2 regions of the Brevibacterium sp. NPDC056726 genome follow, and region 2 is predicted to be linked to the other one. Evidence: predicted binding sites of a transcription regulator. Region 2 holds the regulator's gene; the other holds the start of a gene.
What was found. Region 2 encodes HrcA, which represses chaperone genes, less so after heat shock. Its sites were predicted from a motif close to TTNGCACTCGNNNNNNNCGAGTGCNAA; they were not measured.
Positions count from the first base shown of each region.

Region 1: a site for HrcA is predicted at 1,743-1,769, ahead of groL (chaperonin GroEL). Genes of this name have one in related genera too.

Region 1 covers NZ_JBHTYZ010000001.1:289,479-297,008, forward strand. The annotation lists gene groL (chaperonin GroEL) at 1-1,587, opposite strand, end outside; gene ACFQ91_RS01310 (cold-shock protein) at 2,166-2,369, opposite strand; gene ACFQ91_RS01315 (LytR C-terminal domain-containing protein) at 2,648-3,307, opposite strand; gene ACFQ91_RS01320 (DUF3263 domain-containing protein) at 3,311-3,577, opposite strand; gene ACFQ91_RS01325 (aldehyde dehydrogenase family protein) at 3,961-5,427, opposite strand; gene ACFQ91_RS01330 (uracil-DNA glycosylase) at 5,615-6,316, shown strand; gene ACFQ91_RS01335 (threonine/serine exporter ThrE family protein) at 6,348-7,530, opposite strand, start outside.
Region 2 covers NZ_JBHTYZ010000004.1:323,383-330,912, forward strand. The annotation lists gene ACFQ91_RS10430 (16S rRNA (uracil(1498)-N(3))-methyltransferase) at 1-253, opposite strand, end outside; gene dnaJ (molecular chaperone DnaJ) at 250-1,362, opposite strand; gene hrcA (heat-inducible transcriptional repressor HrcA) at 1,435-2,487, opposite strand; gene ACFQ91_RS10445 (DUF3097 domain-containing protein) at 2,668-3,525, shown strand; gene ACFQ91_RS10450 (DUF4870 domain-containing protein) at 3,716-4,438, shown strand; gene ACFQ91_RS10455 (hypothetical protein) at 4,541-4,993, opposite strand; gene hemW (radical SAM family heme chaperone HemW) at 5,581-6,810, opposite strand; gene lepA (translation elongation factor 4) at 6,811-7,530, opposite strand, start outside.

The DNA.
Region 1 (7,530 bases), on a different contig from region 2:
ACCCGGTGCGGCCTTCTCGGGCTTGTCGGCGACGACCGACTCGGTGGTGAGGAACAGACCGGCGATCGACGCGGCGTTCTGCAGAGCCGAGCGGGTCACCTTGACCGGATCGTTGATGCCGGCCGCGAGCAGGTCCTCGTACTCACCGGTGGCGGCGTTGAGGCCCCAGCCCGGTTCGAGGTTCGCGACCTTGTCGGCGACGACTCCGGCTTCGAGTCCGGCGTTCGTGGCGATCTGCTTGAGCGGCGCCTCGATGCCGACCTTGACGATGTTCGCACCCGTCGCCTCGTCGCCGGTGAGCGAGAGGTCGTCGAACGCCTGCTTGCCGGCCTGGATGAGAGCGACGCCGCCACCGGCGACAATTCCCTCTTCCACAGCGGCCTTCGCATTGCGCACGGCGTCTTCGATGCGGTGCTTGGTCTCCTTGAGCTCGACCTCGGTCGCGGCTCCGGCCTTGATGACGGCAACACCGCCGGCCAGCTTGGCCAGGCGCTCCTGCAGCTTCTCACGGTCGTAGTCGGAATCCGAGTTCTCGATCTCCGCACGGATCTGGGCCACGCGGCCGGCGATCTCGTCGGCGTCACCGGCGCCTTCGATGATGGTCGTCTCGTCCTTGGTGACGACGACCTTGCGTGCGGTGCCGAGCAGGTCGAGGGTGACGTTGTCGAGCTTGAGCCCGACTTCCTCGGAGACGACCTGGCCACCCGTGAGGATGGCGATGTCGGCGAGCTGCGCCTTGCGACGGTCACCGAAGCCCGGTGCCTTGACGGCGACGGACTTGAAGGTGCCGCGGATCTTGTTGAGCACGAGCACGGCCAGGGCTTCGCCCTCGACGTCCTCGGCGATGATCAGCAGCGGCTTGTTGGTCTGCTGCACCTTCTCGAGGACGGGCAGCAGGTCCTTGACGTTGGAGATCTTCGAGTTGACGATGAGGATGTAGGGATCCTCGAGGACAGCTTCCTGACGGTCGGTGTCGGTGACGAAGTAACCGGAGATGTAGCCCTTGTCGAAGCGCATGCCCTCGGTCAGTTCGAGTTCGAGTCCGAAGGTGTTGGACTCCTCGACGGTGACGACGCCTTCCTTGCCGACCTTGTCGATCGCCTCGGCGATGAGCTCACCGATCGCGGGATCACCGGCGGAGATGCCGGCGGTCGCAGCGATCTGCTGCTTCGTCTCGATCTCGATGGCGTTGTCGAGCAGGACATCGGTGACGGCCGCGACGGCCTTCTCGATGCCGCGCTTGAGGCTGAGCGGGTCAGCACCGGCTGCCACGTTGCGCAGACCCTCGCGGACGAGTGCCTGAGCGAGAACGGTGGCGGTGGTGGTGCCGTCGCCGGCGACGTCGTCGGTCTTCTTGGCGACTTCCTTGACGAGCTCAGCGCCGATCTTCTCGTAGGGATCCTCGAGTTCGATCTCCTTGGCAATGGACACGCCATCGTTGGTGATGGTGGGTGCGCCCCACTGCTTTTCGAGCACGACGTTGCGACCGCGGGGTCCAAGAGTCACCTTGACCGCGTCCGCCAGCTGGTTGAGGCCAGCTTCGAGTCCCCGACGAGCTTCTTCGTCGAATGCAATCATCTTTGCCATAGTGGCCTAGATCCTCCCTGATGGAGTGGACTGGAATCGCAGAGCAGTCGTCAGCGCCCGCGACGGCAGAGAGTGTGTCCGCATGTTCCATTCCACACAGGGACCACGCTCTCGAGACGACTGATGAAATCCCGTGGTTTTCACCAGTACTAGATTTAGCACTCTCAGGGGGAGAGTGCAAACGAAATCCTGCCGACGCCAGTGATTCCGGGCGTTTCGTCAGGCGCGTTTCCGGGCATCGCCGAGGCGTTCGGCTCAGCGCGAACGCGTGGCACGGGCTACCGGGCCCCCACTGTCGAGGGCCGGGTCACCATAGCCAGCTGACGGCAATCGCGGATCCCCGGCGTCGGACATCAGCGGCCGACAGCGCCGTCCCCGGCACCCCGCCCCCGACGCAGAAGACGCCGAGTCGCGTGCGACTCGACGTCTTCTCAATGCCGACCGTTCGGCGGTCGACGGCGTTCAAACCACGTCGGAGCGAATGATCCGCAGCAGCTCGGGGATCGACGATCAGCGCAGACCGCCGACCCGATGCTGCGACAGCCTCAGGCTCCCGACTCGGATGTGATCAGAGACGATCAGAGGAGGGTGACGGATTCCGCCTGGGGACCCTTCTGTCCTTCTCCGACCTCGAACTCAACCTGCTGGCCCTCTTCGAGCGAGCGGTAGCCGTCCATCTGGATCGCGCTCCAGTGAACGAACACGTCCTGGCCATCGCCTTCGAGCGTGATGAATCCGTAGCCCTTTTCGGCGTTGAACCACTTGACGGTGCCTTGTGCCATTGCTTCTCCATAAAATGCAGTGTCATTTGAAATTCGCCCGACCCCACAGCTCAGTGGCGAAGAGCGAACGCTAGTAAACCTCAACAGACCCCGCGATTTCTCTCATTGACCTCTGGAGATTGATCTCGGTGAAGCACGATCAGAACACAAGGTGCAGTGCTTGCCTAGCTGGTAAAACTCTACCCCAGCGTGGTGCGCGTCTCAGGTTCGCTCAACACTGTTATCAATTCGTTACATTTGAATTCCAGCGGCGTTCACCCTGGTCAGTCGCGCAGTGCTCAGCCCTCGCCGAGGCTGCCGTCCGTCGAATCGCCACCGGTCGTCCCAGCGCCGTCAGCGGCCGTCGTTCCGCCGCCCTGGGCTCCCGACTCCTCGGTGCCGGCGAATTCGCCGCCGCTCGAGGCGGGTCCGCGCTGGGCGATGTCCGAGCAGATGAGCACCGTGAGGTCGGCGGTGAAGTCGTTCGACTGCTCGGTGGCCTCGATGCCGAGGGCATCGGCGACGAGCTGGGCCTGCGCCTCATCGGCGTCGTCGCGGTAGTAGACGACCGAGTCGCTGCGGGCCGTCGAGTAGTTGCCGACCTGGCCGACGGTCCAGCCCTCCTCCTCGACGACCGAGGAGAAGTCCCGCGCGACGCCGGAGACCCCGGAGCCGTTGAGGACGTCGACCGTGAGTGAGGAGTCGGCGACGCTGACTTCGCTCTCCGAAGGCGTCGGCGTCGCCGGGGCCGAGGTCTCCGGCGCGGGTTCGGCGACGTTCGACTCGGGATTGCGCATCGACGAGGTGATGATGTTGATGGCCGCGACGACGAGCAGCACGGCCACGAGGGCGAGAACGATGACGAGCACGATCGCGCCGACGTTCGACGAAGCGGCCGCCTCCTGGCGATGAGCTCCGCTGCGGCGGCCCGGTTCGATGTCGTCGTAGTCGTCAGCCATGTGTCACCTCGAGACGCGAGCCTGAGCGCGTTCGCTCTGGCGCGTGGTGCGGATGCGTCGCAGGCGCTTGACGAGCATGGGGTCGCTTGCGAGGGCCGCAGGATTGTCGAGCAGGGAGTTGAGGATCTGGAAGTAGCTCGTGGCGGACATGTCGAAGCGCTCGCGGATCGCGTGGTCCTTCGCTCCCCCGTACTTCCACCAGCGCCGCTCGAACTCCAAAACGGACACCTCGAGCTCACTCAGTTCAGAGGCGCCATCGTTCTGCGGCATAGGGGGTCTGCTCCTTCACGAGTTTTCTTTGAGCTTATGCTATCGGGAGAATGACACGGCTGTCATTCTCGGCACGCCCGCCTCCGCGCCGCAGCGAGCCGGCCGCACCTCCCGGTCACCACCGTGAGCACCGCGCGACCAGCGCTCATGCGCGATCACGGGGCAGTCTGCCCTGTCCGTCGCCCGCCCCCGACAAGCGCCGAGGCGGACGCTTCAGGGTCATGGACATCACATCGGTCGGTCGCCTCGGCGAGGGGATCGCGCGCCCGGACGCGACGGAGGGCAGGGGATCACTCCCCTGCCCTCTGTGGGTCACCGGCGCAGCCGAGCCGGAACCAGCCGAGCCGGCACGCGGCTGAGCCGGAGCACTCGGTTCCGGGCGCTCAGCGGATCCGGATGTTGACCTGCTTGATCTGCGTGAAGCCCTCGAGCATGCCCTCGAGCGAGGCCTCACGACCGAAGCCCGAGTTCTTCATGCCGCCGTAGGACTGTCCGGCCAGCTGCCCGCCGCCCTGGTTGACCTGGATCCAGCCGGACTCGATCCGGTCGGCCATCGTCAGCGCCGAATCGAGGTCCTTCGTGAAGACGTAGGCGGCGAGGCCGTACTCGTTCGTGTTGGCCATCGAGATGACCTCGTCGACGGTCTTCCACGGGATGACGGAGAGGACGGGACCGAAGATCTCCTCCTGGCTCGTCTGCCAGTCGTTCTGCGCCTTCGAGAAGATCACCGGCGCATGGTAGAAGCCGGGTTCGCCGACGTTGAGCTCGCCGTGGCCGTCGTAGGCGACCTCGACGCCGTCCATGCCCTTGCCGATCTCGATGTAGTTCTCGACCTGGTCGTACTGCTTCTGGTTGATGATCGCGCCGATGTCCGTCTCCTCGTCGCGCGGGTCGCCGACCTTCATCTTCGCCACCGCGGCGACGAGCTTCTCGAGGAACGAATCGTAGATGTCCTCGTGGAGGAAGAGGCGCGAGCCCATCGTGCACGACTGGCCCTGCCGGGCGAAGCGCGTCGAGAGGAGGACCTGCTCGACCGTGTCCTCGTCATCGGAGTCGGGGAAGATGATGTTCGGGCTCTTGCCGCCGAGCTCCATCGACGAATGCGCGAGGCGATGGCCGGCGACCTCGGCGACGTGGCGGCCGACGTTCGTCGACCCGGTGAAGGAGAGCTTGTCGACGTCGGGGTGGACGTTGAGGGCCTCGCCGATGACCGAGCCCTTGCCGGTGACGACGTTGAGGACGCCGGGCGGGAGGATGTCGGCGATGAGCTCGGCCATCTTGAGGATGGTCAGCGGGGCGTCCTCGGCGGACTTGAGGACGATCGTGTTGCCGGCGGCGAGCGCGGCCGGGGTCTTGAACGCCGCGATCATCAGTGGCGAGTTCCACGGCAGGATGCCGGCGACGACGCCGAGGGGCACGCGCTTCGTGTACTGGAACTGCTTGTCACCGGCCGGCAGGGTCGTGCCCTTGACCTCTCCGGCGACGCCGCCCATGTAGCGGAAGAGGTCGGCGAGGATGACGGTCTCGGGGCGCGCCTGGGTGCGGATCGCGTTGCCGGTGTCGAGTGCGGTGAGCTCGGCGAGCTCCTCCGACCCGGCTTCGAGGGCGTCGGCGCACTTGATGAGCAGCTTCTGCCGCTCCTTGAACGGCAGTCCCGCCCAGCCGGGGAACGCGGCGCGTGCGGCCTTGACGGCGCGGTCGGCGTCGGCCTCCTTGCCCTCGGGCACCGTGGCGATGACGACGTTGCGGTCGATGGGGGTGATGACGTCGTGCGTGCCTCCGTCGAGGGCGTCGACCCATTCTCCGCCGATGAGCATCTTCCAGGCCTTGGCCTCGGGGAATTCCGACATACTTCGCTGTCCTCTCGCCAGTCAGGTGTTCTTCGATGAACTCTCTGTCTCGAGCATAGCTGTGACGCCGCCGGAGCTGAACGGCTGGGGTCTGCGCGATCGCGCACAGCCGATCTGCGCGCGATGCACAGACGGTCTGCCCGGCGGGATTCCCGGCGCCGAGGCGGTCCTCGCTAGACTCGCGGACATGACCTCGACAGCGCAGCTGAGCACGATCATGTCCCCCGACTGGGCCGACGCCCTCGCCGACTCCGAGGCCGGGATCCACGCGATGGGCGACTTCCTCCGCGCCGAGATCGCCGCCGGCCGATCGTACCTGCCCGCCGGCGACGCGGTGTTCCGGGCATTCGCCGAACCGCTGTCCGAGGTCAAGGTCCTCATCGTCGGGCAGGACCCCTACCCGACTCCCGGCCATCCCATCGGACTCTCCTTCTCCGTCGACCCCGAGGTCAGGCCCCTGCCGCGGTCCCTGACGAACATCTACAAGGAGCTCGCGGACGACCTCGGCGTGCCCCCGGCCGCCCACGGGGACCTGCGCGCCTGGTCGCGGCAGGGCGTCATGCTCCTCAACCGCGTCCTCACCGTCAGCCCCGGTCAGCCGGCCTCCCACCGCGGCAAGGGCTGGGAGGCGATCACCGAGCGCGCGATCCGGGCGCTGGTCGCTCGCGACCAGCCGCTCGTGGCGATCCTCTGGGGTCGTGACGCCCGGAACCTCGCTCCCCTGCTCACCTCGGGCACCGCCGAGGTGGCGATCATCGAATCCGCGCACCCCTCACCGCTGTCGGCCTCGCGCGGGTTCTTCGGATCCCGGCCGTTCTCCCGGACGAACGACCTGCTCGCGCAGAAGGGCCTCGACCCCATCGATTGGCGACTGCCCGCACAGGCGTGAGGCGACGTCGACCCGCGCGCGGCAGACCCGCTCAGCCCTGCGCCGGGCCGGTGTCCGTACCGGTCGGCGTGTCCCCGGCGCGCACCGAATCGGCGACCTTCTCCGCCTTGCGGCCCTTGAGCGGCCGGGCGAGGTAGCTGCCGAGGACGGCGCCGACGGCAAGCGCGGCGTTGGCGAGGATCGCGGTGAACAGCGCTGAGAGACCGACGGCGAACGAGGTCGTCTCCGTCTCCGCGACGATGCGGTAGACCGCGGTGAAGATCGAGAGCCCCTGGAGGAGGGTGTAGATCGCGGGAATCGTCAGCACGATCGCCGGCGCCCCGAGCCGCAGTGCGAGCGGCCGGGCGAGGAACCCGGCGACGGTCGCCGACAGGAGACTCGCGAGCACGTTGTCGAGGCCGAGCAGCGTCAGCGAGGTCATCGTGATGAACGAGGCGAGGCCGACGAAGGCGGCGGGCAGGATGAACCGGCGGGAGGCCTGCATGCCCACGGCACCGGCCATCGCGACGATCGCGGCGGCGCCGAGGGAGACGATGACGGCGACGACGTGGACCCCGGAGCGGGGCACGAGGATCTCGATCGGCTGCATGCCCAGCGCCTGCCCGCACACGACCCCGAACGCCAGTCCCGACACGATGCCGGCGAAGGAGATGAACACCCCGACCAGGCGCCCGGCGGCGGTGAGCGGGAAGTTCGTCAGGGCGTCCTGGACGGCGGAGTAGAGGGCCTGGGTGGGCAGGAGGAGGACGATCGCGGCGGCGACGAGGTACTGCGGGGAGTCGATGAGTCCGAAGTTCCCCGCCGCCATCGCCACAAGGGTGCCGATCGCCGCCTGCAGCGCGGTGATGAAGAACGACGGCAGGCTCGTGCGGCCGATGAGCTTGCCGAGTTCGAAGATGAAGACGGCCATCGCGATGCCGAGGACGATCGCGATCGGACCCCCGCCGAGGAGGAGGACGAGGCTGCCGACCATCATCCCCCACGCCCCGGTGACGAACCATTCCTTGAACGGCCGCCGCTGGGAGCGGATCGCGTCGAGGCGGCTGCGGGCCTCCATGAAGCCGATGCGGCCGTCGACGAGGTCGGAGACGAGCTTGTGGACGGAGGCGAGCTTCGCGTAGTGCGTCGACTCGCCGCGGTTGACCCGCATCACCGTCATCAGGCGCCCGTCGGAGGTCGAATAGTGGACGACGAGGGTGTTCGAGGTGAGGTCG
Region 2 (7,530 bases):
GGACGAGGACGAGACGGGGCGTGGCCTCCGGGGTGGCGGCCACCTCGGTGACGTCGAGGGTGAGCTCCGTCGCCGAGGCGGTCGCCACGGTTCCCCGGGCCCGCGTCCCGTGCCCGTCGACGACGTCGATCTCCTCGCCGGGACCGATGCGGCGGACCCGCACGGCGTGCCCGGCCACGTCCTCACCGAGGGTGAGCGCGCGACCGGCGACCGCCTCGGCGGCCTGGGGCGAATGGAAGACCGGGAGACTCACCGACCGGCGAACTTCTCACGCATGCGGGAGAACATGCCGCGGGACTCCGTCGTGATCTGGGCCCGCGGGGTCTCCTCGCCGCGCAGCTTCGCGAGCTGGGCGAGCAGCTCCTTCTGCTCATCGTCGATCTTGTCGGGGGTGACGACGTCGACGGTGATGAGGAGGTCGCCGCGGGTCTCGGTGCGCAGGCGGGTCGCGCCGAGGCCCGGGAGCTTGACGACGGTGCCCGACTGCGTGCCGGGTTCGATGTCGAGGTCCTGGACGCCGTCGAAGGTCTCGAACGGGATCCGGGCGCCCAGTGCGGCGGCGGTCATCGGGACGGACACGGCGGCGCGGAGGTTGTCGCCGTCGCGGCGGAACACCTCGTGGCGGGCGACCATGACCTCGACGAAGAGGTCACCGGCGGGTCCGCCGCCGGGGCCGACCTCGCCCTGGGCCGACAGCTGGATGCGGGTGCCGTCGGAGACGCCGGCGGGGATGCGGATCTTCATCGTCCGCTGCTTGCGCACGCGGCCGTCGCCCTGGCAGTTGAGGCAGGGGTGCGGGATGACGGTGCCGTAGCCGTGGCACTGGTTGCACGTCTGGTTCGTCACCATCTGTCCCAGCAGGGTCCGGGTCATCCGCTGGATGCTGCCGGAGCCGTGGCACAGCGAACAGGTCTCGACGGAGGTGCCGTCCTGGGTGCCGGCGCCGTGGCAGGTCTCGCAGACGACGGCAGTGGTGACGTCGAGGTCGACGGTGCCGCCGAAGGCCGCGGTCTGCAGGTCGATGTTGACGCCGACGAGGGCGTCCTTGCCGCGCTGCATGCGCGGGATCGGACCGCCGGCGGAGCCTCCCCCGCCGCCGAAGAACGTCTCGAAGATGTCGCCGAAGCCGCCGAAGCCGCCGGCCGGGAAGCCCTGCCCGTTGTCGCCGCCGCCCATGTCGTAGTTGCGGCGCTTGTCCGGATCGGAGAGGACCTCGTAGGCAAGCGAGATCGACTTGAACTCCTCGTCGTATCCGGGGTTGACGTCGGGGTGGTACTTGCGGGCCAGCTTGAGATAGGACTTCTTGATCTCAGCCGCCGAAGCGTCCTTCGACACTCCGAGTGCTTCGTAGTGATCGGCCACAGAAACTTCTCTTTCCCTGGTGGTGGTGTGTGCGTGTGAGGTGGGTGGGTCGCGCCCGGGCTGCCGGCGGGCCTACCCCTGGTCGAGGGCGGAGGAGACGTATTTGGCAACGGCTCGCACGGCCGAGATCGTCGTCGGATAGTCCATGCGCGTGGGACCGAGGACGGCCAGGCGGGCCGAGGATCCCGCCAGATGACCATATTCGGCGGCGACGACGGATGTCGAGCTGAAGGACTCGTGAGTGTTCTCACGGCCGATGCGCACGCTGATCTCCGCGTGGTCCTCGGCCATCGAGGTGAGCAGCCGGAGCAGCACGACCTGCTCCTCGAAGGCCTCGAGGATCGGGGCCATCTGCTCGCCGAACTCGGAGCCGGAGCGCGCGAGGTTCGCAGTGCCGGCCATGATGATGCGCTCCTCGCGGGTCGCCGCGACGAGGTCGATGACAGCGTCGCGGATGCGATCGAGGACGGGACTGCCCGCCTCGTCATCGGGTCCGGTCGCGGCCGCCGTCGCGCCCACCTCGGCGCCGTGGTCGGCCCCGCGGACGTCTACGCGGGAGAGCTTGGCACCGGCGAATTCGGAGTTGATCCGCTCGCGGAACCGCTGCAGATCGGCGTCATCGACCGCCTCGGCGCTCGTCACGATCTTCTGCTCGACCTGGCCTGCATCGGTGATGAGGACGACGAGGATGCGGCCGGGGGCGAGCCCGACGACCTCGATGTGCTTGATGCGCGCCTGCGAGACCATCGGGTACTGGATGAGCGCGACCTGGTGGGTGAGTCCGGCGAGGACGCGGACCGTGCGGTCGAGCATCCCGTCGAGGTCGACGTCGCCGTCGACGACCTGGAGGATCGCGCGGCGCTCGGCGTGGCTGAGGGGCTTGAACTCGTCGATGCGGTCGACGAACATGCGGTAGCCGAGGTCGGTGGGGATGCGACCGGCCGAGGTGTGGGGCTGGGCGATGTAGCCCTCGGCCTCGAGTTGGGCCATGTCGTTGCGGATCGTCGCCGGTGAGACGCCGAGGGTGTGGCGCTGGACGATCGCCTTCGATCCGACGGGTTCGTTCGTGGCCACGAAGTCTTCGACGATTGCCCGCAGCACCTGCGCGCGCCTGCTGTCGTTCATTCGTCTCCTCCCCGGATTTGGCACTCGAATACTCAGAGTGCCAATTCTACGCCTCTTGATCCGTGATTTCACGTCCGCCCCCTCCTCCCGCCGGGGCGCGCGGATTCCGCGGCGGCCGTCGGCACCCGGCCTGCGTGTCAGCCCGGCCGCGCCGGGGGCGATTCACTAGGCTGGGGCACCGTGAATGCCTTTGATCGCTACGGCTCGGATGTCCTCTCGGGATCCTCGCCGTCCTCGCACCGCCCGAAGAAGTCCCGCCCCGTCGAGGTCGGCCTCGGCATGGTCCTCGAAGACGCGATGAGCGGGTTCGTCGGGGCGGTCATCGGGGCGGAGAAGACCGCGAGCGGCGTCGTCGTCACCCTCGAGGATCGCCGCGGCGGGCGCCGGGCGTTCCCTCTGGGTCCGGGATTCCTCTTCGAAGGCGAGCCCGTCGATCTGCGGCTGCCCAAACGGAAGCCGCAGGCGCCCGGTCGCACCGCCTCGGGGTCGCGGGCCGTCGCCGATGCGAAGGCGCGGGTGGCCAGGGGGTCGCGGATCTGGGTCGAGGGCAAGCACGACGCCGAGCTCGTCGAGAAGATCTGGGGCGATGACCTGCGCATCGAGGGCGTCGTCGTCGAACCGCTCGGCGGGCTCGACGACGTCGCCGACAAGCTCGAGGCCTTCGGTCCCGACCGGCAGCACCGCGTCGGCATCCTCGCCGACCACCTGGTGAAGGGCACCAAGGAGTCGAAGATCGCCGAGGCGGTCCGCGCCGATCCCCGTTACGCCGAGGTCGTCCACATCATCGGTCACCCCTACGTCGACATCTGGCAGGCGGTCAAGCCGCGGGTCGTCGGCATCGACGCATGGCCGACCGTGCCGCGCGGCGAGGATTGGAAGACCGGGATCCTGCGCCGCATCGGCTGGCCGCACGCCGACCACAGGGACGTCGCCGCCGGCTGGGTGCGGATACTCAAGTCGGTGACGACGATCGCCGACGTCGAGCCGACGCTCTCGGGCCGGGTCGAGGAGCTCATCGACTTCGTCACCGTGGACTGACGTTTCGCTCCGAGGCGGTGTGTGGACTGCGGTCGCTCCGGGGACTGCGTTCGCTGCGGGGCCGGTGCACGGACAGGCTGCGGCCAGCGTCCGCGCGGGCGTTTGTGATGGATTTGGAACACCATTCCCACGTCCGGGCGAGGCAGGTCGATTAGGGTAAGGGGGCAGAAGCTTCTCGAAAGGACCCGTCATGTCGAATTCCCCGCAGCCGCCGAACGGCGATCAGCACCAGTCCCGCCCGATGCCGCCCGACTACTCCCAGGCGTCGGGACCCCAGCAGCCCTACAGCCAGCCCAACCAGTACGGCTCGCAGCAGAACCAGTACGGGTCGCAGCCGAACAACGGCGGACAGCAGTACGGGTCGCAGCAGAACTACGGCTCGCAGCAGAATCAGTACGGGAGCCAGCCGCAGAGCTATGGCGGCCAGAACTACGGCAGCCAGCAGCAGTACGGTTCGCAGCAGGGCTACAGCGGACAGGGCTACGGCGGGCAGCAGCCCGGTTACGGGATCCAGCAGGGCAATCCCGCGATGTTCAATTCTGCCAACCTCCCCGAGGCCGCCTACGGACCCGGCTCCGAGCGCTTCTGGAATGCCAACGAGTCCGAGCGGACGACGGCGCTGTGGACTGATGTCGGAGCGATCTTCCTCGGCTGGCTGCTGCCGCTCATCATGTTCCTCGTGAAGAAGGACGAGTCCCCCTTCGTCCGCGAGACCGCTCGTCAGTCCCTGAACTTCCAGCTCACGATCCTCATCGCGTACTTCGTCAGCGGACTCCTCATGTTCGTCATCGTCGGCTATTTCCTCTACATCGCCGTCTGGATCTGTGCCATCGTCTTCCAGATCATCGCCGCGATGGCCGCGAACAAGGGCGAGTGCTACAAGATCCCGATGACGATCCCCTTCGTCAAGTGAGAGTGACCGGCTCCCGAGCCGATCGACTCCGACACTGACAGTCAGACACTGACAGTCAACCGAGACGGGCCGCCGTGCTGAGGCACGGCGGCCCGTCGTCGTTCATCGCGCAGCCCAGCGCGTGCCGCGCCGGCGGTGGGCAAACCACGCCGAGGATCGCGGCAGAAAAGCGAAGACGAGACTGGTGACACCGAACAGCTGAAAACCCGTGACGAGGATCGGGCTGAGCGGTGTGAGGACGAACAGAGACACGATGAGTGCAGCGAGGGCGATCCACCGCGCGCGGCCGCGCCCCACGAGAAGTCGCCAGGCATAGACGACGAAGGCCACGACGACGATGAACCCGACGATGATGCCCACCACCACAAGCGCATTGGCCAGGGCGGTCGACATGTCACCGACGGCGGTGACCGCCTCTGCTCCGGTGCTGCCGCCCACCTGCCGCAGCGCGAAACCCGCCGCTCTCAGCGTCCTGCCACCGGTGACGGCCATGACGATGACTGCCAGCGCAATGAACAGCGGGGCGATCAACCCGAGGATCGCTGCAGCGAGCACTTCCCACGGTCGGCGCTTGCGACCGGTGCGATCTGCATGAAGGGAGGACGCCGTCGTGTAGGCGTGGACAGCCGCCGTCGATGCCTCCCATGCCACGCGGCCTCCGGACAGAGCCGTCGCCGACGCACGTCCCGCAGCTCTGCGCCCCTTCGTCCACAGCGCTGAGTGGCTCATTGTGCCCGTGGCACGCACCGCGACGTTCTTGACGTCGCCGCTCACCCGACCGATCCCCTGTGCCACAGTCGGGCGCTGCGACCGAGCAGAGTGTGGGTGCGGGAGCGACGGAGGGAGATGCCGGTCGTCGCGATGCTCATTCTCCCCCTCGCCGGACCGTGAGATCTCCACTCGCGGCGCCGGTGACCGTGTGGGCTGCACTTCGGATCGGGAATCCGAGGGGCGCTCGGCACTCTGTGGGAACGGGGGCAGGCCAGACGGCTCTTCGTACGGATCGGAACTGGGCATCGGCCACCTCCCCGGCGAGATTCCCCCAGTGCACGCCCGCGGGACAATGAGCTTCCGCGAGGGATGCCACCATATCTGTAGTCAGCGTAGCAGGACGTCGGCACCGCGAGCCTGCCTTGCCGGCCTCAGTCCACGAACTCCGTGAGGACGCGGACCATGTAGTCGGCCATGAGCCGGCCCTGCAGGGTCGGTGAGAAGCGGCCGCTCTCGACCGCCTCGGCGTCGAGAAGCCCCTGCTTGACGAAGGTCCTGATCGCGGCGTCGCTGCCGGGGGCCAGCGTTTCGAGCGGCAGCTCGGAGTCGATGCGGGCGGCGAGCATGATCCGTTCGATCTCCCGCGTCGACGCCGAGAGCACTTCCCGGCCGATCGCCGGCGAGTCACCGGCGCGCAGCCGGTCGGACCAGGCTCGCGGGTGCTTCGCGTTCCAGAACCGCACTCCCCCGATGTGCGAATGCGCCCCCGGTCCGAAACCCCACCAGTCGGCATTGCGCCAATACGCCATGTTGTGGTCGCAGCGGGTCGCCTCCGACGTCGACCAGTTGCTCACCTCGTACCAGTTCAGGCCCGCGGAGGCCATGGCGGCATCGGCGATCTCGTACTTGTCGGCGAGATCGTCCTCGTCGGGCATCGGCAGCTGCCCTCGACGGACCATCACTCCCATCTTCGTGCCGGGTTCGACGATGAGCGAGTACGCGGAGATGTGGTCGACGTCGCCCTCGAGCGCGGCCTCGAGGGAGGTCCTCCAGTCCGCGATCGACTCGCCCGGAGTGCCGTAGATGAGGTCGAGGCTGAGTTCGAGGTCCGCGTCCTTGATCCACCGGGTGACCTCGGGGATCTTCTTCGGATCATGCGTGCGGTCGAGCGTGGCGAGCACGTGCGGCACCGCCGACTGCATGCCCACCGACATCCGGGTGAAGCCGGCCGTCGCGAGCGTGTCGATGTAGCCGGGGTCGAGCGTGTCGGGGTTCGCCTCGGTCGTCACCTCGACGTCGGGGGCCAGCCGGTAGCGGGCGCGGATGTCGTCCATCACCCCGGCGAGCACCTCGGCGGGCAGGAGCGTCGGGGTGCCCCCGCCGAAGAAGATCGTCCCGACCTCACGGTCACCGGCCCCCGCCTCGGCGAGGACCCGGGTCGAGAGATCGAGCTCACGGGCGATCATCGCGCGGTAGTCCTCGCGGTTCGCGCCCGGTCCGAGCTCGTCTGCGGTGTAGGTGTTGAAGTCGCAGTACCCGCACCGGACCCGGCAGTACGGGACGTGGACGTAGAGGCTCAGCCGCGTGTCGGTCCCGGTCCCCGCCGAGGCGGGAAGGGAACCGTCGAGCGGCGGGATCTCACCGAGCGGTTGTGCCGGCACTTACTTCTTGGCGTCCTTCTTGTCGGGCTCGTCCGAGGACAGGGCGGCGATGAAGGCCTCCTGCGGGACCTCGACGCTGCCGACCATCTTCATCCGCTTCTTGCCCTCCTTCTGCTTCTCGAGCAGCTTGCGCTTGCGGCTGATGTCGCCGCCGTAGCACTTCGAGAGCACGTCCTTGCGGATCGCGCGGATGGTCTCGCGGGCGATGATGCGCGAGCCGATGGCGGCCTGGATCGGCACCTCGAACTGCTGGCGGGGAATGAGTCCGCGCAGCTTGCCGGCCATGAGCACCCCGTACCCGTAGGCCTTGTCGCGGTGGACGATCGCGGAGAACGCGTCGACCTGGTCGCCGTGGAGGAGGATGTCGACCTTGACGAGATCCGCTGCGTCCTCACCGTCGTCGGCGTAGTCGAGGGAGGCGTACCCCTTCGTCCGGGACTTGAGCTGGTCGAAGAAGTCGAAGACGATCTCCGCCAGCGGCAGCCGGTAGCGGATCTCCACGCGGTCCGAGGACAGGTAGTCCATGCCCTGGAGCTTGCCGCGACGATCCTGGCACAGCTCCATGACCGCGCCGATGTAGTCACTCGGCGTGAGGATGGTCGCGCGCACCATCGGTTCGCGGACCTCGCGGATCTTGCCGGTCGGGAACTCGCTCGGGTTCGTCACGACGACCTCCGAACGGTCCTCGAGGGTGACGTTGTAGATCACGCTCGGGGCGGT